3 regions of the Streptomyces sp. NPDC056479 genome follow, and region 2 is predicted to be linked to each of the others. Evidence: riboswitches for the same ligand, from Rfam matches in the RefSeq annotation. Region 2 holds a riboswitch; each other region holds the start of a gene.
What was found. Region 2 has a riboswitch for cyclic di-AMP ahead of ACFQ6S_RS35975 (NlpC/P60 family protein). Riboswitches for the same ligand answer to the same signal wherever they lie in the genome.
Positions count from the first base shown of each region.

Region 1 (7,331 bases), on a different contig from region 2:
CCGGGAGCTGCGTGCCGCGCAGATCGCGGAGTACGAGCCCGAGGTGCGCGGGCTCGCCGCGATACACGTCGGGACGACGGGCGTGTGCGACTTCGTCGGGGTCGCCCGGCAGCTGGCCGAGGCTTCGGGGGCGGAGATCCGGTACGGCGCGCGGGTCGAGCGGGTCGACCGGCGGGCGGAGCTGGGGGTCGCCGTGCGGACGACGGGCGGAGACGTCGTGCGAGGGCGGGTGCTGGTGAACTGTGCCGGGCTGTACTGCGACGAGGTGGCCCGGCTGACCGGCGACGAGCCGGAGGTGCGGATCGTGCCGTTCCGGGGGGAGTACTACTCGCTGGCGCGGCCCGAGCTGGTGCGGGGACTGGTGTATCCGGTACCGGATCCGGCGTTTCCGTTCCTCGGCGTGCATCTCACCCGCGGGATCGACGGGAGTGTGCACATCGGGCCGAACGCGGTGCCGGCGCTGGCCCGGGAGGGGTACGGATGGGGGGTCGTACGGCCGCGAGAGGTCGGGGCGACGGTTTCCTGGCCGGGGACGTGGCGGATGGCGCGGCGGCATTGGCGGTACGGGGCGGGGGAGCTGCGGCGGTCGGTGTCCAAGAGGGCGTTCGCGGGGGCGGTGCGGAGATTGTTGCCTGCGGTGACGTCCGATGATCTGGTGCCGGCGGCCGCGGGGGTGCGGGCGCAGGCCGTTCTGCGGGACGGGGGACTGGTGGATGACTTTCTGATCCGGGAAGGGGCTCGGGCAGTGCATGTGCTGAACGCGCCGAGTCCCGCGGCCACTGCTTCGCTGCCGATCGGGCGGGAGGTGGCCCGGAGAGCGTTGGCGGTGTTGGAGGGGGTGTGAGGGGGGACGGTGCCAGTACCCCGGACGGCCTCGGACTGCCTGGACCGGCGTTGAGAAGTGGGCGTGGGTCCGCCTCTTCGCGCTCCCCGTAAAATCGACCCCACTGTGTCTGACTCCCTCAACGCCCCCGAAGCCCCCCAGCCCGCCGTCCCCGGTCCGTCCGAGGCCGGAGGCGCGCTCGCGCACCACATGCCCGGTGTGTCCGTCCGGCATACCCGATCCAAGGGGGAGCCCCGGTTCCCGGACGGGCCCAAGGCCGATCCGGCCGGGTCGCACTTCGAGCGGCGGATTCGGAGTTTTCAGCCACGGCGGAGCAGGGTGACCGCGGGACAGGCGGACGCTTTGCAGCGGCTGTGGCCCAAGTGGGGGCTGGACATCGACGGGCAGTGCGTCGTCGATCTCGGTGAGCTGTTCGGCAACGAGAACCCGGTCGTCCTGGAGATCGGGTTCGGCATGGGGGAGGCGACCGCGCAGATGGCCGCCGGCGACCCCGGCACCGACATCCTCGCCGTCGACGTGCACACGCCGGGGCAGGGAAACCTCCTCAACCTCGCCGACCACCACGGGCTCGGCAACATCCGCGTGGGCAACGGCGACGCCATCATCCTGCTGCGCGAGATGCTCACCCCCGACTCGCTCGACGGGCTGCGCGTCTACTTCCCCGACCCCTGGCCCAAGAAGCGCCACCACAAGCGGCGGCTCATCCAGCCCGAGTTCCTCAGCCTCGCCGCGACCCGGCTGAAGCCCGGCGCTCTGGTGCACTGCGCCACCGACTGGGAGCCGTACGCCGAACAGATGCTCGACGTGCTGACCGCGCACCCCGACTTCGAGAACACCCAGACCGACGGCGGTTTCGCGCCCCGTCCCGAGTTCCGGCCGCTGACCCGTTTCGAGGGCCAAGGACTGGACAAGGGTCATGTCGTGAACGACCTGCTCTTCCGCCGCGTACAGCGGTAGGAGCAGCGGGAAGAACAGCACCGACAGCAACCCCCTCCGGCGCCCGAGCCCCACTCGCGCTGCTGCGGGCGGCGCCCCTGCCTCGTTAGGGTCAATGCCGTGGCCACCTGTCCCCCGTACCCGACGCACCCCACCGGTCCCACCGGCGGCGCACTGCGGCACGCGCACTGGTGGCACAAGCGCTGGGTGCGTTACGGCGCGCTCAGCACCCTGCTCGCGCTCTCCGGGCTGGTCATCCTCGCCCTGGTGCGCGAGCAGACCGGCACCGAGGGGTTCCTGGTCGGGCTGGGGCTCGCCGTCCTGCCCGTGCCGCTGCTCGTGGCGTCGTTCCGCTGGCTGGACCGGGTCGAGCCGGGCCCCTGGCGCAATCTGCTGTTCTCGTTCGCCTGGGGTGCCTGCGCGGCGGCGCTGATAGCGATCGTCGCCAACAGTTTCGCGACCAGATGGATAGCGACCGCGACGGCCGATCCGTCGCACGCGGACACCCTGGGCGCGACCGTCATAGCGCCCGTCGTGGAGGAGTTGGCGAAGGCCGCGGCCATCCTGCTCGTGTTCCTCTTCCGCCGACGCGACTTCACCGGCATCGTCGACGGCGTGGTGATAGCCGGGGTCACCGCCACCGGCTTCGCCTTCACCGAGAACATCCTCTACCTCGGTACCGCCTTCGGTACCGACCAGCTCACCGGCGACCGCGGCATCGCCTCCGTCACGGCGGCGACCTTCTTCGTCCGCGTCATCATGTCGCCCTTCGCGCACCCGCTCTTCACCGTCCTGACCGGCATCGGCTTCGGCATCGCCGCGCTGGCCGGCGAACGGCAGCACGTGCGGCGCGTGCTTCTGCCGCTCTTCGGCCTGCTGCTGGCCATGGGCATGCACGCCATGTGGAACGGTTCCTCGACCTTCGGCGAGTACGGCTTCTTCGCCGTGTACGCGACGCTGATGGTGCCCGCGTTCGGGCTGCTGACCTGGCTGGTGATCTGGACCCGGCAGCGCGAGTTGAGGACCGTGCGCGAGGAACTGCCCGCGTATGTCGTCGCCGGGTGGCTGTCCCCGAGCGAGCCGTTCGCCCTGGGCTCGATGCGGGACCGTCGGGTGGCCCGGCAGTACGCGCGCCACCGAGGGGGGCGCCCGGCAGCGCGGGCCGTGGCGCAGTACGAGGCCTACGCCACCTCGCTGGCGTTCCTCCGGCACCGAGGCCGCCGCGGCCGGGCCGGCGCGGACTACGTCGTACGGGAACAGGAGTTGCTGCACGAGCTCTGGGCGCGGCGGGAGTTCGCACGGCCGGCGCTGGAGCACGCGGTCGCCGCGCAGACATGGACGGGGCACGGGCACGGGTACGGGTACGGATACGCCGGTCCCGGGCCCGTCCACCGGCAGCCGTACGGCCAGGTGAACGGGCCCGGGTACGCACCTGAGAACGGGCCCGAGTACGGGCCGACGGTGCCGTACCCCCTCTACAACCCGTACCGGTCGTAGAGACCGAGGAAGAGCGGCGGACTCAGGCCGACGCCTCCGTCAGCCTCTCCAGCTCCTCCTCCGTCAGCCTCAGCTCCGCCACCCCCAGCAGCGCCGGAAGCTGCTCCACCGTCCGGGCCGACGCGAGGGGCGTCGCGACCGTCGGCCGGTTCGCGAGCCAGGCCAGGGCCACCGTCGCCACCGGCACCTCGTGGGACAGGGCCACCTCGTCCAGGGCGGCCAGCACCCGTCGGCCCCGCTCCGTCTCCGCGTGCCGGCCGGCACCCTGGGCGCGGGCGCTGTCCACCGTCGTACCGGCGCGGTATTTGCCCGTGAGGAAACCGGACGCGAGGGCGTAGTACGGGACCGCCGCCAGACCCTCCCGCTCGGCGAGGTTCTGCAGGGCGCCCTCGTAGGTGTCGCGGGAGACCAGGTTGTAGTGCGGCTGGAGGGCGACATACCGGGCGAGGCCCTCGCGGTCGGAGAAGGCGAGGGAGGCGGCCAGGCGCTCGGCGGAGATGTTGGACGCGGCGATGTGCCGTACCTTGCCCGCCTTCACCAGCTCGTCCAGGGCGCCGATGATCTCCTCGACCGGCACTTCCGGCTTGTCGTAGTGGGTGTAGTAGAGGTCGATGTGATCGGTGCCCAGGCGGCGCAGGGAGGCGTCGGCGGCCGCCTTGATGTTGGCCGCCGTCAGACCCCGGAAATCGGGGTGCTGGCTGACCTTGGTGGCGATCACGAGATCGTCCCGGTTGCCGCGTGCCGTCAGCCAGTTGCCGATGACCGTCTCGGACTCGCCGCCCGCGTTTCCCTCGGCCCACGCCGAGTAGACGTCGGCTGTGTCGATGAAGTTGCCACCCGCCGCCGTGTACGCGTCGAGGACGGCGAAGGACTGGGTCTGGTCGGCGGTCCAGCCGAAGACGTTGCCGCCGAGGCAGAGCGGGTGGACCTCGAGGTCGGAGGAGCCGAGCTTGCGAAGAGAAGTCATGCTCAACGTCAACTGCCGTGCCGGAGCAGCTCATTCCAGGACGGCGACAAAGTCCCGGAAAACCTGCGGGCACACTGAAAACCGGCAGCCCTGACGTCGGGGGGACGCCGTCAGGACCGCCGGGGATCAGAAATGGATACCCGCTGAAGGGTGTCTCAGGGCGTCAGGCCCTTGCCCTGCAGCCACGCCATCGGGTCGATGCCGCTCGAGCTTCCGCCGGGGTGCACCTCGAGGTGCAGATGGGCGCCGGTCACATTGCCCGTGGCGCCCACGCGGCCGATGACGTCGCCCGTGTTGACCTTCTGGCCCACGCTGACGCTGATCGAGGACTGGTGCGCGAACCAGAGCTCGGTGCCGTCGTCGAGGGTGATCTCCGTCTTGTAGCCGTACGAGCCGTCCCAGCCGGCGAAGGTGACCGTGCCGGAGTGGATCGCCTTGATCAGCGTGCCGGTGGGGGCGGCGAAGTCGAGACCGGTGTGGTAACCGGAGGACCAGTAGGCGCCGGCCTGTCCGAAGGTCGAGGTGATGGTGTACGAGGAGGTCGGCAGCGTGTACTGCTTGGCCAGCTCGGCGAGACGCTCGGCCTCCGCCTTCTTGCGGGCCTCCTCCTCGGCTGCGGCCTTCGCGGCGGCGGCCTTGGCCTTGGCCTCCTTCTCCGCCTTGGCGGCCGCCGCGGCGGCCTCCTTCTGGGCGGCGGCGACGGCAGCGGCGGCGGCCTTGCTGTCGATCTGGTCCTGCTGGAGCTCGGCCTGCGCGATGATCCGGCTGCGCAGCGCCTCGCCGGCGTCGGAGCCGTCCTGCGCGGTCTCCTCGGTGGCCTCGCCCATGGTGCTGAGCGCGGTGGCCGTGTCCTCGGCGGGCTCGGAGGAGTCGTCGGAGATGAGGGGCAGGTCCGGCATCGTGATGGCGACCGGCGGCTTGCCGCTGTTGGCGCTGGCCATGCCGCCCGCGCCGACGGCGGCTATGACGCCGACGCCGAGAACCGTGGAGCTGCGGGCGAGTCCCCCGCCGCGCTGCTTGGAGACGCGATGCCTGCCACGAACGGGACGAATGGACTCCGCGGTGGGGTTCCACTCCTCGAACGGGCCCTCGTCGGTGCGGTAGCTGTCGTAGCCGAAAGTCTCGGTGGTGCGCTGGCTCGGCACGAACGGGGCTTGCGGAGCAGGCCGGTTTGACGCCACGTGGGCGTACTCCTTTCCTTCCTTCTCGCCTACCGGGTTAGCTGACGGGTTCGGAGCAGGAAGGTCTCCTACGCGCGTATACCAACCGTGCTTCCACGGCGGAATCCGTGCGATTCACCCCAGGGTGGTGGTTCCCCGGCTCCCTTGCGGGACTCGGCGCGTGCGCACGGAGCCGACTCTTGTGACGGCTGGGACGACCGCGCTGCGTTATCGAACGTTAATAGACGCGGGGTGCGGATTCCAAGCTGTTCCACTTGATCATTAACGATTCTCGCCTGGACTTACAGGTCATGAGCGGTCCAAATCGGGCGAGTTGGCCAAGGCTCAGGGGCCACACAGGTATTGACGGTATGTCAGTTGTTATGCGGAGGGCGGTCATCCGATCACCCCTGGTGACAACGATCAAGGCCGGCGTACGGCCATGAGGGCCAGGTCGTCCGCCATCCCGCCCCCGGAGTGCCGGCGGGCCTCCGCCGCGAGCACGCCGAGCAGCGCGGCCGGCTCGCGCTGGGCGTTGGCGCGCCCCGCGAGCCCTGTCTCGGGGTCGTAGAACCGTCCGCTCGCGTCCCGCGCCTCGGACAGGCCGTCGGTGTACAGCAGCAGGGTGGCCCCGCCCGGGAAGTCGGCCTCGTCGGCCCGGTCGGGCCAGGCCCCGAGCTCGGCCATGCCCAGCGGCAACGCGGGTTCGGTGGCGGGCAGGGGGCGCACCGTGCCGTCGGCGTACAGCAGCAGAGGTGACGGATGCCCGCGGTTGACCAGCCGCACGATCCCGTTGCCGTGCGGCAGCTCGGCGAGTACGGCGGTGGTGAACCCCTCGCGGGTCTCGACCCTGTCGCGCCGGGTGCGCTCACGCGCCAGCGCCCGCTCCAGTCGCTGCGCGACCGCCTCCAGCGTGACCTCCTGCTCGGCGGCCTCCCGGAAGGCCCCGATCACCACGGCTACGGCCCCGACCGCCCCCATCCCCTTGCCGCGCACGTCCCCCACGACGACCCGCAGACCGTGCGGACTGTCCTGGACGGCGTACAGATCACCGCCGATGGAGGCGCCCTGCTGCGCCGCCTCGTAGCGCGCCGCGATCTCGAACCCGCCGATCCGCTCGGCGGGTTCGGGCAGTACGGCGCGCTGGGCGGCCTCGGCGATCTCGCGGACGGAGGCGAGGCGCTCGTCGCTGCGGCGGACGAGGAGGTTGATGAGGACGGCGAGCACACAGACGACCACGGTGGTGACCAGCTCGGTGATCACCTCCGCCTTGGGCAGGCCGCCGCGCAGGACGCGGAGCACCAGCAGCACGGTGATGGCCACGACGCCGGTGACCACCGTGCCGCGCTGCGAGTAGAGCGGGGCGGCGACCAGGGGCGCGGCGGTGAAGAAGGGGGCGCCGGTGAAGTCGGAGGGGGTGATGTAGTCGTACACGGCACCGGCCGCGATCAGCAGGCCGGGGAGCAGCCGGACGAACCGGCGTGCGTATGAGATCCGCCGCTGCTCCACCTCACCAGGGTTGCCGAAGCGGGGGCGGGGAGCGAGCGCTGGGAGCCGACCGGGGAAAACACTCAGGGCCGGAACTGAATCAGTTCCGGCCCTGAGCCTTCAGTAGCGGGGACAGGATTTGAACCTGCGACCTCTGGGTTATGAGCCCAGCGAGCTACCGAGCTGCTCCACCCCGCGTCGTTGACTCAATAGTACGCCATCCGCGGGACCCAAAGCACACACCTTTCCCTTCAGAGCTGGTCCAGGCACTCCCAGCCCGTGCGGCACCTGAGGAAAAGGCCCTTCAAGAACCCCTGCAAGGACCCCTTCAACGACCCTTCAAGGACCGAAACCCGGCCTCACCCCAGCAGGTGCGCATTCGGCGCCGTCGCCCGCTCCTCGTACTCCGCCAGCACCACCACGTCCACGCCCTCCGCCG
Region 1 covers NZ_JBHTRZ010000005.1:19,318-26,648, forward strand. Annotated here, with positions in the region: gene lhgO (L-2-hydroxyglutarate oxidase) at 1-844, shown strand, start outside; gene trmB (tRNA (guanosine(46)-N7)-methyltransferase TrmB) at 950-1,801, shown strand; gene ACFQ6S_RS20295 (PrsW family intramembrane metalloprotease) at 1,901-3,277, shown strand; gene ACFQ6S_RS20300 (aldo/keto reductase) at 3,300-4,244, opposite strand; gene ACFQ6S_RS20305 (M23 family metallopeptidase) at 4,400-5,425, opposite strand; cyclic di-AMP (ydaO/yuaA leader) riboswitch at 5,437-5,594, opposite strand; gene ACFQ6S_RS20310 (PP2C family protein-serine/threonine phosphatase) at 5,828-6,913, opposite strand; tRNA gene ACFQ6S_RS20315 (tRNA-Met) at 7,017-7,090, opposite strand; gene ACFQ6S_RS20320 (dihydrofolate reductase family protein) at 7,252-7,331, opposite strand, start outside.
Region 1: linked by a shared signal. The riboswitch ahead of ACFQ6S_RS20305 (M23 family metallopeptidase) and the one ahead of ACFQ6S_RS35975 (NlpC/P60 family protein) in region 2 are both predicted to bind cyclic di-AMP.

Region 2 (7,331 bases):
TGTCGTGAACCGGCGTGACGGCACCTTCGACGTGCTGTCGGACAACGGCTACGGCAACAAGGCCAACAGCGCCGACTTCCAGCTGCGCGTCCACCGCATCAAGCCGGACACGCGGACCGGCGAGGTCAAGGTGCTCGGCGGGTTCAACCTGAGCGACCCCGACCGCCACGTGTCGTTCCCGCTGACGCGGGCCGACCGGGTGCTCACCGGCGCCGACTTCGACGTCGAGTCGATCCAGCGGATGCCCGATGGGACGTACTGGCTGGGCGACGAGTTCGGCCCCTGGCTGCTGCACTTCTCCGCCAAGGGCCGCCTCCTGGAGGCTCCCATCGCGCTCGACGGGGTGAAGGCGCCGGAGAACCCGTACCTGGACGGCGCCCAGCCGAACATAGCGAGCAGCAAGGGTTTCGAGGGCCTGGTCCGCTCCGTGGACGGCCGCCGTCTCTACCCGCTCCTCGAAGGCACCGTGAACGGGGACACCCCCGGCGATCTGCGGTTCAGCGAGTTCGACCTGCGCATGCGCGCGTACACCGGGAAGCGGTTCGTCTACCGCCTGGAGTCGACCGCGAACGCCATCGGGGACGCCATCGCCGTCGACCGGCACCGGTTCCTGGTCATCGAGCGCGATGGCGGGCAGGGCGACACGGCCAAGTTCAAGCGGATCTACCTCGCCGACACCCGGGACCGCAACGGCGACGGGCTGATGGACAAGACACTGGTCGCCGACCTGCTGGACATCGCCAACCCCAAGGGGCTCGGCGGCTTCGGGGAGACCTTCCGCTTCCCCTTCCAGACGATCGAGGACGTGAACCTCGTCGACGACCGGACGCTGGCCGTCCTGAACGACAACAACTTCCCGTTCTCCTCGGGCCGTACGGCCGGCCAGGCGGACGACAACGAGTTCATCACCATCCGGCTCGCGGAGCGACTGCACGCCGACAAGCGCGCGTTCCGCTGACCTCCGGGCGTGGCTGGACCGGTCGAGGGGGCGATCGGTCCAGCACACGGAACGACACATCCGGCGCCGCCATGGCGTACGAGGCCTTACGGGAGCACCAGCCGGTCATCACCTGGCGGGAGTTCGCCGGATTCGGCGCGACGCCGGGCATGCAGGCGCTCGACGCAGGCATCGGGCTGATCGACGATCAGATCACCCAACTGACCCAGGCCGCCCCGCCCTTGCTCCGCGCACTGCGCTCGGACGCCGCGGAGGCCTGAGGGGGCCCACCGGGCACCGCTCGCCCAGTCACCGGTGACAGTTCTCGCGCCGCGTCCGATGAGTGACTTGTGGGGACCGTGCAAGCGGCTGGTGCCCTTGATGTGTGACCACGTTCACCCTGATGTGGCGGAAAGTGATGAATTCCTTACGCAAGTGACGCGTAAAGGACGGTAACTCAGACAACGACCGTGGAGGCTTCGAGTGCGACCGTTCACTCTCAACTACGCGATATCCAGGGGGCTTCCGAGCGCGGTGATCCCCTATCACTTCGACGCGGCCAGGCAACTGAACGTTCTTCCCGACGGACGCCCCGCCGTCAGTGACCCGGACCTGATGCTCGCGGCCGGCACGACGACGTCCACCGCCGGGTCCGCGACCCACTTCGACGACTGACGGACCGGGCCGCGCATGACGGTTCTGATCCTCACGTCCGAGGAGGACGTGACCGCCGACATGGTGGTGGCCAGGCTGCACGGGACGGGAACGCCCGTGATGCGCCTGGACCCCGCCGACCTGCCGGGCAAGGCCGTGCTGTCCGCCGACTACGCCCACGGCGACTTCGACGGCCACCTGTCGGTCAACGGACACGTGCTCAGCATGGGCGGTCTGCGCTCCATCTGGGTGCGCAGGCCCGGCGAACCGGCCGCGCACGCGGCCGAGCCCTCACCTTGGCTGACCGCCGAGACCCGGCAGGCGCTGTACGGGATGCTCTACTCCGCCACCGCACGGTGGATGAACCATCCGCGCAACGCCGACCAGGCCCGGCTGAAGCCCTGGCAGCTGCGGGTCGCCCACGTCAGCGGCTTCGCCGTGCCGCCGACGGTCTTCACCACGGCACCCCGGCTGGCGCGGGAGTTCGCCGAGGAGTACCGGGACGTCGTGGTGAAGTCCGCCTCGGGGCCGCCGCCCGGTGAGCCGGCGCTGGCCCTGCCCACCACCCTCGTCGGCCCCGACGCGGACTTCTCGGCCGTCGCGGCCGGGCCCGCGCTGCTCCAGCGGTACGTCCGCAAACGGGCCGACATCCGCCTCACCAGCGTGGGTCCCCGGCTGTTCGCCGCACGCAAGGCCGCCGAACCCGACCAGGTCGACGGCCGCTACGGCGACACCGGGCACGGCTGGGAACCGGTTCCGGTCCCGGACCGCATCGGCAAGTCGGTGCACGAGTACGTCACTCTGGCCGGACTGGCGTACGCCGCCTTCGACTTCGCCGAGGACGAGGACGGCATCTGGTGGTTCCTGGAGTGCAACCAGAGCGGCCAGTTCGGCTTCGTCGAGCTGGAGACCGGGCAGCCCATCGCGGAGACGGTCGCCCTGTGGCTGGCGCAGCGCGGGGCGGAACGCCGCGGCGGGTGAGCCGGCCCGCACTACGTTGGGTCGGGCCAGGGACATACGGGCAACGGCGGGACGGGGAGGAAGACGCGATGACCACGCGGCGGACGATCGCTCCGGAGGAGATCGACACGCTGAATCTGGCCGATCCGCGGCTGCGCGCCGAGAGCGATCTGTCCGCCGTGTGGCACCACTTGAGGGAGCGTCGCCCCCTCCACAGCTGCCTCAGCACCCTGCCGCTCGCGCTGAAGGCCGCCTGAACTGCCCTGCGGCCTACGCGGCCAGTTCCTTGCGGATGCGGTCCAGCATGAACGCCGAGGATTCCTCGGCCCGTTCCTCCCAGGCGAAGACGCAGGCCGTGGCGACGCCGTCGACGTTCAGTTCGCGCAGCGTGCCGAAGAAGGCGTCCCAGTCGATCTCGCCCTGGCCGATGTCCAGGTGCTGGTGGATACGGGCAACGCACGACCACCCCGCCTCGAAGGAGACGGGGTGGTGATGGCCGGTCGACCGCTCAGGCGGGGCGTATCGCGCTGTGGATCGCCGCCTCGCCGGCGTAGTGGATCGACTCCTCGCGGATGATGGCCCCCGGCCCCGGGGCGTGGATCATCATGCCGTTCCCGGAGTAGATACCGACGTGCCCGGCATGGAAGAGCACCAGGTCACCGGGCTCCAGACGGGTCAGGGCGACCCCCTGGCCGGCGATCGCCTGCTCCTGAGCCGTGCGCGGGAGGCTGATGCCGGCGGCCTTCCAGGCTGCCTGGGTGAGGCCGGGGCCGTCGTATGCCTCCGGGCCGGTCGTGCCCGAGACGCAGGGCTTGCCGAGTTGGGCGCGGGCGAACTCCAGGGCGCGGATGGACCGGGTGTCCTGCGGCCCCGTCGAGGTGAGGGCGGGGTAGGCGCCGAGGGTCTGGTCCGTGACCGGGAGCGCGAGGACGTCGGCGATGGGGGCCGGCGCGGCCGCGGGCCAGGCCGTGGCGCCGGGCGGGACCGTGGTGAGGTCGGCGGCCGACTGCGCTTGCAGTGCCTGCCACTGTGCCTCGGGTGAGGGCTGGATCGGATCCGGCGTCGCGCTCCAGTTGTCAGCCGCGGGCAGGACCAGCGGCGCCGTGAGCGGATCGTTCTGCCGCGCGAGGTAGGTGGACAGCAACTGCCGGGCCCGGTCCAGCTTGCGCTGGTTCTGCTCCTTGGTCGTCCGCAGTGCGGAGCGCTGCTGCGGCTCGGCCGCCGGTGCGGTGTCCCAGGCCGTGTCCGGGGCGTTTCCGGCCGGGAGAGCGAGGACGGGCGGGATGACCTGGGTGGCCTGAAGGTCCGCTCCCGGTGCCGGCGGGGCGGGCGGCAGGGCGGCGATCGGGCCGGCGGTGAGCTCCGCGAGGGGAGCCGCGCCGATGGCCCGAGCGGACGTCGACTCGGCGGCCGGCCCGGCCGTGAGTTCCAGCGCCGGGCGGCCGGAGGAGTCCCGCGCCCGGTCGGGGCCGTCCAGCTCGCGCGGAGGCCGCTGCGGGGCGGGCCGGTCCGGCGTCCGGTCGCTCGGCAGCACCGCCGGCACGGTCGGACCCAGCTTTGCGCGTGCGACGTCGAACCACTGCCGGGTGACGCTGTCGAGTGCGGGGTCGCCGCCCCTGCTCTCGCCGGCCCGGGGCGCTGCGGCGGGCGAGGATCCGAAGTCCGCCGGCCGGGCGGCGCGCTTGCGCGGTCCCGTCGACGCCGCGCGGGTGGCGTTGAAGGTCCCCGAGTCGGTCTCGGCCCGGTCGTAGAGCGAGCTGATGCGTCGGCCGACCTCTTCACGGCTGGGCGTCTCGTCCGCCGCCGAGGGGGTGGCGCCCGCCGTCTGGCCGAGCAGGGCCACCGACGTGAGGGCCGCTGACGCGAGTGCGGAGTTGCGCATGCCGGGGAGGCTGAGAGCCCCCGGCCGCGCGGTGCCTTCCGGCGCCATGGGCGACGTACTCCTTCCTGATCCGCCTACCGAGTTAGCGGTGGGGGTACCCCCAGGCCGTTCAGGCTCTGGGGGAGGGTTCGGGCGGTTGTTCCGGAAGGTGTGCCCTACGGCCTGTGCCCCGAGGGGCAGTTGGCCGATTCACCCCAAGTTCGGTTGGGTCCCCGGCTCCAGTGAACCCTGCGGGCGCACCGGACTCGGCGGAAGCCGCGCGTCCCGGCGGGGTTCGCCGGAGATCGTCGTGCGGTCTGAGCCGTAACCTAGCCAACTTGTGCGCCTCCCGTGAAGGTTGAGGCGTTAAATGTCCGATACGTTTCTGTGACCTTCGACGCTTGCGCGGAGCGGGAGCCCGATTTACTGCGCGGTGCGTCTACGTCGCCACGCTTCGTAGTGATCCAGGACCGTTTCCTCGATCGGGCGGTAGGTGATGCCCAGTTCGCTCACACTGCGGCTGTTGTCCACCCGGAACCGGATGCCAAGGTGTTTGCGGATGTAATCCTGGCTCAGTCCGAAGGCCGGACCCAGGACGCGCACCGGCCAGTGCGGGAGCGCGGTGCGCGGGAGGCGGAGATCGCGGGGGTATCGGGTCCGCAGGATGCGGGACATCTCGTGGAACGACGTCATGGTCTCGGACGCCACGATGTAACGGCCCTTCGCGTCCGGGTTCTCGGCCGCCGCGATGTGCGCGTCGGCCACCTCCCGCACGTCCGCCGTGGTGAAGCTGAAGTCCGGTGCGCCGTAGAAGAAGTAGCCGTTGAACAGCTCCTGGAGCAGGAACAGACTGCCCGACTCCGAGGTGGGCGTGAGGGACGGACCCAGGATCAGGCCGGGGTTGACCGACACCATGCGCCAACGCCCCTGCGCGGCCTCCGCGTCCCACGCGGCGCGTTCGGCGACCGTCTTCGCGTAGTGGTACGGATTGTTCTCCACCGTGCTGGTGGTGTTGAAGTACCGCTCCGACAGCACCCCGTCGTCCATCTCCAGGACGTCCGCGTAGTCGCCGAAGATCGCGCCCACGGTCGAGGTCAGGACGAGCCTGTCCACCGTGGGCGTCCGCTCGATGGCCGCCAGCACATTGCGCGTGCCGAGCAGGGCCGGGTCGACCATGTCCCGGCGCCCGTCCTTGATCTTCTCCGGCATACGGAACGGCGACGCCACATGGAACACGGTCCGGCACGCCGTCATCGCCTCGTCGAAGGAACCCTCGGCCAGCAGGTCCGCCTCGAACAGCGACAGTTGCCCGGGGTGCGCCTCCTGCATCTCCCGCAGCGGCCGCACTTTGGCCGTGGCCGCCGAGCTCCGTACGGTGGCGTGCACCCGATGACCGCGCTCCAGCAGCCGCTTCACCAGATGACTGCCGACGAACCCGCTGCCACCGGTTACCAACACGGCCGTCGACCCGTCTGCGCCCACCCTCACTCCTTCGCCCGCGCGGAAGCCGGTCGATCACGGTAGCGGCGTTGCCCGTGCGGGGCCATGGCTGCGATGGAGCCCGATCGCTCGGGACGCCAAGGTCCTCGCCGCGGCCGGCGTCCGGCACCGCGTCGAGGTCACCAGCGCGGCAGTCGCAGTTCGTACTCCGGGTGGATCCGCCGCATGTAGCCGGTGTCGTCACGGGAGCGCACCCCCGAGTCGACGTACAGCCGGTGCAGCCGGTCGAGGGCGTCGTGGTCGAGGTCCACCCCCAGGCCGGGTCCGGTGGGGACCTCGACCGCCCCGTCGCGCAGCTCCAGGACGCCGGGGACGATCACGTCGTCGGCCGAGTTCCACGGGTAGTGCGTGTCGCAGGAGTGGTCGAGGCCGGGAATGGCCGACGCCACATGGGTCAGGGCCGCGAGGCTGATGCCCAGGTGCGAGTTGGAGTGCATCGACAGGGCGATGCCGAACGCCTCGCAGACGGCGGCCAGTTCACGGGTGCGGCGCAGTCCGCCCCAGTAGTGGTGGTCGGTCAGCAGGACTTGGATCGCGTTCTGCTCGATCGCCGGCTTCAGATGCTCCCAGGCGATCACACACATGTTGGTGGCAAGAGGGAGCGGCGCGTCGTTCGCGACCTCGGCCATGCCGGGGATGGTCGCGGTCGGGTCCTCCAGGTACTCCAGTACGCCGTCCAGCTCGCGTGCCACGTACCGCGAAGTCTCCACCGTCCAGGCCGTGTTGGGGTCCAGGCGCAACGGCAGGCCGGGGAAGGCCTCCGCCAGCGCCCTGATCGCCGCGATCGCCTCGTCCGGCGGGAAGACGCCGCCCTTGAGCTTGAACGAACGGAAGCCGTACCGCTGTTGCATCAGCCGGGCCTGCTCGACGATCCCGGCGGGATCGAGCGCCTCACCCCAGTCGTCGCCGACCGCCGGGCGGCCGTCGAGGGCGGGGTGTTGCGCCCACTTGTAGAAGAGGTACGCGGCGAAGGGCACCGAGTCCCGGACCCTGCCGCCGAGCAGATCGCTGACCGGACGGCCGAGCAGCCTGCCCTGGGCGTCGAGGCAGGCGACCTCCACCGCCGAGGTGGTCCAGCCGCGTTCGTGGGAACTGGGCACGGTGGGCAGCAGCGCTGCGTCGACCGCGGCCGTCACGGCCGTCGTGTCGAAGACGTCCATGCCGACGACCACCTTCGCGGCCGCCCGCAGTCGCTCCAGACGGGCGGCGCCGCCCGGGGATTCGCCGAGGCCCACCGTGCCGTCCTCCAGGACGAGTTGGAGGATGACGCGCAGGGCGAGGGGCTCGTGGACGCCGTTGGAGTTGAGCAGGGGCGGGTCGCGGAAGGCGATCGGGGTGACGATCAGCTCGCGGATCCGGGTGCCGTCGGTGCTGCTCATGCGCGGACCGCCTCCAGGCCGTGGTTCATGTGCATGTACG
Region 2 covers NZ_JBHTRZ010000011.1:44,985-52,315, reverse strand. Annotated here, with positions in the region: gene ACFQ6S_RS36005 (esterase-like activity of phytase family protein) at 1-958, shown strand, start outside; gene ACFQ6S_RS36000 (hypothetical protein) at 1,030-1,218, shown strand; gene tgmA (putative ATP-grasp-modified RiPP) at 1,421-1,612, shown strand; gene tgmB (ATP-grasp ribosomal peptide maturase) at 1,628-2,572, shown strand; gene ACFQ6S_RS35985 (hypothetical protein) at 2,641-2,808, shown strand; partial or broken gene ACFQ6S_RS35980 (TIM barrel protein) at 2,822-3,004, opposite strand; gene ACFQ6S_RS35975 (NlpC/P60 family protein) at 3,060-4,481, opposite strand; cyclic di-AMP (ydaO/yuaA leader) riboswitch at 4,490-4,694, opposite strand; gene ACFQ6S_RS35970 (NAD-dependent epimerase/dehydratase family protein) at 4,836-5,894, opposite strand; gene ACFQ6S_RS35965 (glucarate dehydratase family protein) at 6,032-7,291, opposite strand.

Region 3 (7,331 bases), on a different contig from region 2:
TGCTGATTGAGCTCGATCAGGGCCAGGGCCGTCGTCAGATGGCCGCAGCGGCGGGACGCCGTGTCGTCGGCGGCGAGTTCGACGAGGCGGTGGGTCTGGTCGCAGAAGTGGGCGAACAACGGGATGCGGGGGAATCCGGTGGCCAGCGCGGTGGACAGGTGCAGCAGCCAGTCGTGGCGGGCGCGGGCATGGCCGCGTTCGTGGGTGAGGACCGCGTCGAGCTGGTGGTCGGTCAGACGGTGCAGGGCGCCTGTGGTGACGATCAGCTGGGCCGGGCTGCCGGGCATCCACCAGGCGTCCGGGTACTCGTCCTCCAGCACCAGGAGCGGGCCGCGCGCCGCGCCCAGCCCCGCCGGCAGGTCGGGGGCGCGTTCGCGCAGATGGGCCCTGGCCTGGCCGCGACGTCGGCGCGCCTCGACGAGTTCGCGGGCCAGCATCGCGGTCGTCCAGGCGGCACCGCAGGCCAGCAGCAGGGTGAGGGCGGCCGCCCAGGCGGGCGTGGCCGAGAGGTCGTACGCCTCCGTCACCATCGGCGGCGCCGGGGCGAAGAGCTGGGCACGCACCGTGCCGAAGACGGCGGCGGTGCCCAGGGACAGGGCCGTCAGGCAGCACAGCAGGACGGTGGCGACCAGGCACTGCCACACCCACAGGGCGACCACGGGTTCCCGTTCGGTCCAGGTGGCCCGGGTCAGCGCTTGGGGGACGGGTACGGCGGCCGTCAGGGCGACGATGCTCAGCAGGAGCATGCAGACGGTCATGCCAAGGTCTCCGGATCCTGGACGGGACGGGACGGTGCGGTGGCGCGGTGCGGGCGGGGCGGTGGGCAGCGCACGCCGATCGCGGCTCGCTTCCCACCGCCAGCCAGTATGACGGTGACCGTCGACGGAGTCAGGAGGAAAGACTCGCCGAATCACGGTCCCGGTCAGCCCCCAGGCTGCTCCCACACCCGCCCGGCACCGTTTCCGCGACTGCGAACCACCCCGCAGAGCCCGCGAGTTGGGCCGGAACCGGGCGTCACCCCGCCGCGATCCGCCCTGTGACCTCCCCGAGCCCCACTCGAACCCCACCGGGTCCCGGCGCCCAGGCGGACAGTGTCACCACATCGCCGTCCTCCAGGAACGTCCGCTTGCCGTCGGGGAGTTCAAGAGGGTCACGGCCGTTCCACGTCAGCTCCAGCAGTGACCCGCGTTCGCGTTCGGTCGGGCCGCTGACCGTGCCGGAGCCGTACAGGTCGCCGGTGCGCAGCGAGGCGCCGTTGACGGTCATGTGGGCGAGTTGCTGGGCGGCGGTCCAGTACATGGTGGAGAAGGGGGGCTCGGAGACCACGTGGCCGTTGACGGCCACCGAGATACGCAGGTCGTAGCCGCCGGGTTCGGCCTCGGAGCCGGAGTCGTCCAGGTACGGCAGCAGCGGGTGCGTACGCTGCGGCGGTGCCACGCGCGCCTCCTCCAGGGCGTCCAGCGGGGTGATCCACGCCGACACCGACGTGGTGAAGGACTTGCCGAGGAACGGGCCGAGGGGGACGTACTCCCAGGCCTGGACGTCACGTGCCGACCAGTCGTTGAGCAGGCACAGGCCGAAGACGTGCTCCCGGAAGTCGCCCAGCGCCACCGGCTCACCCATCCGCGACGGCGCCCCGACCACGAAGCCGACCTCGGCCTCGATGTCGAGGCGGACCGACGGGCCGAAGACGGGCGCCGGGTCGGTGGGGGCCTTGCGCTGGCCCGACGGTCGTACGACATCGGTGCCGGACACGACCACCGTGCCGGAGCGGCCGTGGTAACCGATGGGCAGATGCTTCCAGTTGGGGGTCAGGGAGTCCGCGGCGTCGGGGCGGAAGATCTGGCCGACGTTCCGGGCGTGGTTCTCGGAGGCGTAGAAGTCGACGTAGTCAGCGACCTCGAAGGGGAGGTGCAGGGTCACCGAGGACAGGGGGTGCAGGAGGTCACGGACGGACTCCTGGTGTGCGGGCACCGTCACCCAGGCCGTCAGTGCCCGCCGGACGTCGGACCAGGTGGTGCGGCCCGCGGCGAGCAGGGGGTTCAGGGAGTCCTGGGCGAGCAGCGGGGCGTACGGCGAGCCGAGCGCGTAGGCCGCCTTGCCCGCGTCGAGGACGTGGTCGCCGAGCCGGACGCCGACCCGTCGCGCGGAGTCCGAGCCGGGAAGGGAGAAGACACCGTACGGAAGGTTGTGCGTGCCGAAGGGGTCGCCCTCGGGGAGATCGAAGGGGGGCATGGGGTGCTGCCTCACTCTCATACGCTCCGTATGCCATGTGGTCGGGCCACACGTTACGGGTGAGCCGCCGGTCTTGGGCAGTGCGGAAGTCGCGTCGCCGGCGCCGGCGAAACAGCAGGTCGCCACGCCGGGCGGGCGCTCCGGCGCACTTCGGCACCACGTCGGAGTGAAATCACCAGGGGCGGAAGGCAGTTGTGGGCGGGGAAGCAGAAGCGGAACCGGAACAGGTGTCAACGCATGTGAACACAGCAGCCGTCCGGTTCAGGTCGAGTCGATGGGGCTTCCTGTCCGTATTCTCTGATCATGGCCCCACCCATCGCATATTCACTCATCGCCACTGACCTGGACGGGACGCTGCTCCGAGGTGACGACACACTCTCCGACCGGACCCTTCACGCGCTCGCGCGGGTGGCGGCGGCCGGCGCCCAGCATCTCGTCGTGACGGGACGGCCGGCGCCCAGAGTGCGGCCGCTGCTCGACGACCTGGGCAGCAGGGGGCTCGCGGTGTGCGGACAGGGCGCGCAGTTGTACGACGCCGGCGCGGATCGTCTGCTGTGGTCCGTCACGTTGGACCGGGAGTTGGCGGAGACCGCGCTCGGCAAGATCGAGGCCGAGGTGGGGCAGGTGTACGCGGCCGTCGACCAGGACGGCGTGGACGGGCTCACGCTCATCGAGCCCGGGTATCTGATGCCGCACCCCACCCTGCCCGCCGTACGCGTCAGGCGCCGCGACGACCTGTGGTGCGAGCCGATCAGCAAGGTGCTGCTGCGCCATCCCAGCCTGTCGGACGACGAGTTGGCGGCGACGGCGCGTTCGGTGGTCGGCTCGCTGGCGACGGTCACCATGTCGGGGCCCGGCACCGTCGAACTCCAGCCATGCGGCATCACCAAGGCGACCGGTCTCGCGCTCGCCGCCGAGCATCTCGGCCTCGGTCCGCGCGAGACCATCGCCTTCGGTGACATGCCCAACGACATCCCCATGTTCGACTGGGCCGCCCGGGGCGTCGCGATGGCCAATGCGCATCCCGAACTCAAGGCGGTCGCCGACGAGATCACCCTCTCGAACGAGGACGACGGCATCGCCGTCGTCCTCGAGAGGCTGTTCGCGGGGAGTCTGGAGCATATCGTCCAGTAAGTAGCGATATGCGCCGGTAGGCCGCTTACTTCTCCTAGTAGGGCCCGTTCACGTTGTCGATCGAGCCGTAGCGCGCGGCCGCGTAGTTGCACGCGGCCGTGATGTTCGCGACCGGGTCGAAGGGGTCGTACACCGTCCCCGGCACGTGGTAGGACGCGAAGGTGGGGTCGATGACCTGGAGGAGGCCCTTGGACGGGGTGCCGGCCGCGGCGTTGGAGTCCCAGTTGTTCATGGCCAGCGGGTTGCCGGACGACTCACGCATGATGTTGCGGTGAATGCCCTCGTAAGAACCCGGAATTCCGTTTTGCGACATGATGTCCAGCGCGTTGCGGATCCAGCCGTCGAGGTTGTTCGGGTACGTCTTCACCGAGGACTGCGTGGCCTGGGCGACGGAGGACTTCTTGACGGGCGCGGACGCCGTGTCGGCCGTCTTGCTCGGCGTGCTCGCCTTCTTCGTGGCCCGGACCTTCAGGTCGAGGCCCGGGTGGATCAGACGAGGGTTGTCGCCGACGGCCTTGCGGTTGTCCTTGTAGAGCTGCTTCCAGCCGCCCTGGGCGTCGTAGCGCTCCGCGATGCCGTAGAGCGAATCGCCCTTCTTCGTGGTGTAGGTGACGGATCCGATCTTCGCCGCGGCAGGCTCCGCGGCGCTCGCGGTGGTCGCGCTCAGGAGGGGGAGGGCGAGGGCCGCGGTGCCGGTTCCGGCGATCACGGCACGGCGGGTGAGCGGGTTGGTGCGGGGGCGGCGGTGTTTGCCTCGGGGCATGGCGCTGTTCCTCTCCGGCGCCTGCGAGGTGAGCTGTCGGGTTCGGGCGGGAGATGCCCGGCCGCACCGCCTTACGGCAGTGCGACTTCACCCCTAGCCGGTCCGGTGCGCCATCAAGGCGTCCGGTCCGGCGACTTACCTGGGTCCCCCGCTCCTGCCGCGCGTGTGTGAGTTACGTCGGGGATGACTCGGGCGGCGGCAGGATTAGGCGTCCGCCCGACGAGCGGGAACGTATGCGAGAGCACATGCCCGGAACAAGTGCCGTGGTCACCTGACGTGCCGGTTGACCATGGTCTGGGGTGAATGGGGCGCTTGATCCTTTGCGGTTGCCAAGCCTCAACTTGCCTTCGGCGCAAGGAGGGGAGAGGGCGCGCCGGGTCGGGTCTCGAGACGGGTCCGAGTGACCCAATTCACTCGCGGCGCAAGACTGGCAAATCGGGCAATGGCTCCAACTCGCCTTTGACCGGCTGTCCGTGGAGTCCGTTTTTGCCAGGTCTGGTGGATAAGAACCTCTTCGCCCCCGGCTCCCATGGCACCGTGCGGTCATGGCCGTGGCGGGCCGACAGGTTCGGCACGCCGCGCGTGACCAGGGTCGGTGAGCCGTCGGGCGCCACGTCGCGCACGGGTCCGGCGGTCGGGAGGCGAAGGCGAGCGTCGTCGACGCCCAGGCGTGCATGTCGGCCAGGAGGGCGGAACCTCCCATCCAGTGCCCGTCGTTGTCATAGCGATCGTCCGCTCTGGAGGGAGTTGAAGCCGCGTCAGGAGGTACCGGACCTGCCGACCCTGCCGTCGCACCAGGGTTGGGCCGTCGGCCAGTTGGCGACCTCGACCTCGAAGGGCGCCGGGACGGGCTCGCGGGTAGAGGCATGTTCCGTCCGGCGGGGGAATACGGAGGTCGTGGTGGGTCGTCTCGTAGGGAAAGGACGTACGGATGCGCATGAGCGGGACCCCCGTCTGGTCGGCGCGCCGAGTACGCCTGGAAGAGGTTGAAGTCGACGACCGTCGAGGCGGCGTAGGCGACGTAGGCGGCGAGCGGGACGGCGCGGGTGGCGCCGACGACGAGGCCGGTGGCGGCCGCCGAGAAGCCTCAGCGCCGGCCCCTGTGGTCGCCGAGCGGGCTGGTGAGGAGCGGGCCCGCGAAGGTGCCGATGTCGATCACCGTGCAGGAGGGCGCGAAGCCCGCGTCACGGCGGTCGTCGTCGGTGCGGTAGAGCTTGCCGACCGCAGCGGCGACGTCAGGTTTCGGCAGCCCCGTGGCCGCGCCGATCAGGCCGAGGCCCGCCCAGGCCATGACAGCGGTCGGCACCGCCATGGCCCAGTGGCCGCCGGCCATCAGTACGCCGCCCCGCAGCACCGCGCTGCGGTCGGCGAGCCGGCCGCCGGCGGCGGAGACGGAGGCGGCGGTTCCGGCCGACATGCCCATACCGCCGGAGGCGACCGTGTCGGCGAAGCGGAAGGCGAGGATGGTCTGCATGTCGAGGAGCGAGAAGCCTTCCCAGGCCTCGGGCCCGGAGAGGGTGAGCAGGCCTCTGGGCTGGCCGGAGAGGGCACGGTCGTCGCGGGGCGGAGGGCCGCTCCCGGGCTCGATGCCGACTTCGGTTCGCGACATCGACCGCTACTTCCCTATAAGTCGATGGATATCCGGCCTTATCAGGTGATCAAAAAAATACCGGCCGTGATCCGATACCGCCCGTGGTGGACGGGTGGGCGGCATCGGTGATCGAAACGTGACCGGATACGCTGACTTGAGTGATGGCAGCGACCTATCGACAAACCGTGTAACCGCCAGTGGACACCAGCAGACAGGAGACCCCTCGTGACCGTCGTCGGGCCGTTCGGGCTGAGCGTGCGGGACCAGGCTCTGGAAGCCGATGTCCAGGCCGGATTGGCGGCTGTCGAGGAGGGATTGCTCGAAGCCACCAAGAGTGAGGTCCCCTTCATCACCGAGGCCGCCCAGCATCTGGTGCGGGCGGGCGGAAAGCGGTTCCGGCCGCTGCTGGTGATGCTCGCCGCCCAGTTCGGGGACCGGTATGCGCCGGGGGTCGTGCCGTCGGCCGTCGTCGTGGAGCTCACCCATCTGGCGACGCTGTACCACGACGACGTGATGGACGTGGCGGAGGTACGGCGCGGGGTCGACAGCGCGAACACCCGCTGGGGGAACTCGGTTGCCGTACTGACCGGCGATTTCCTCTTCGCGCGGGCGTCGCACATCCTCGCCGACCTCGGGCCCGAGGCGGTTCGGGTGCAGGCCGAGGCGTTCGAGCGGCTGGTCACCGGGCAGATCCTGGAGACGGCGGGGCCGCAGGACGGGCGGGACCCGATCGAGCACTACCTGGATGTGCTGAGCGGGAAGACCGGGTCGCTGGTGGCGGTGTCGTGCCGGTTCGGGGCGATGATGTCGGGCGCCGACGAGACGGTGGTCGATGTGCTGACCCAGTACGGGGAGCGGCTGGGGGTCGCCTTCCAGCTGGCGGACGACGTGCTGGACATCGCGAGCGAGTCTCGTGAGTCCGGGAAGACGCCGGGGACGGACCTCCGGGAAGGCATTCCGACGCTGCCGGTGCTGCGGCTGCGGGAGCGGGCCGAGCGGCTGGGGCTGGCGGAGGATGCCGCGTTGTGCGAGCTGCTGGACTCCGATCTGAGTGACGACGCACGGCTCGCGGAGGCATTGGCCCAGCTTCGGGTGCATCCGGCGTTGGAGCAGGCTCGGCGGGACACGGTGCGGTACGCGGAGGATGCGCGCGCCGCGTTGGCGCCGTTGCCGGACATGGCTGCGAAGGCGGCGTTGATGGAGTTGTGCGACGCGGTGGTGCATCGGGCCGGGTAGGTTCTCGCCCCGTCGCCCCGTCGCCCCGTCGCCCCGTCGCCCCGTCGCCCGCGGCCCCACGCCCCGCCCGTCCCATCTTGAAAGGGCCTCGCCCGCAAGCGCCGGACAGGCCAAGTATGCGTGATGCAGCTCACATATCTGGACTGAGTCCAAACTAAGATCCCCTCCGTATGAATGCCCAGAAGCTGACGCAGGGGGCGTCAGCTGCACTACGGGGAGAAAACAGAATCATGGGCATGAAGACGACGTTCGCGAAGCGCCGTAAGAGCCTGATCGTCACCGCTGTCGCGGTGGCCGCCGCCGGTGGTGTCGCCGCCGCGGTGATTCCCGCCTTCGCCGCCGGAGGCCACCGCGCTGACCACGCGGGCCACG
Region 3 covers NZ_JBHTRZ010000013.1:130,345-137,675, forward strand. Annotated here, with positions in the region: gene ACFQ6S_RS39890 (M56 family metallopeptidase) at 1-758, opposite strand, end outside; gene fahA (fumarylacetoacetase) at 1,015-2,235, opposite strand; gene ACFQ6S_RS39900 (HAD family hydrolase) at 2,539-3,369, shown strand; gene ACFQ6S_RS39905 (transglycosylase SLT domain-containing protein) at 3,404-4,132, opposite strand; cyclic di-AMP (ydaO/yuaA leader) riboswitch at 4,138-4,322, opposite strand; partial or broken gene ACFQ6S_RS39910 (MFS transporter) at 5,223-5,741, opposite strand; gene ACFQ6S_RS39915 (polyprenyl synthetase family protein) at 5,949-6,959, shown strand; gene ACFQ6S_RS39920 (CHRD domain-containing protein) at 7,196-7,331, shown strand, end outside.
Region 3: linked by a shared signal. The riboswitch ahead of ACFQ6S_RS39905 (transglycosylase SLT domain-containing protein) and the one ahead of ACFQ6S_RS35975 (NlpC/P60 family protein) in region 2 are both predicted to bind cyclic di-AMP.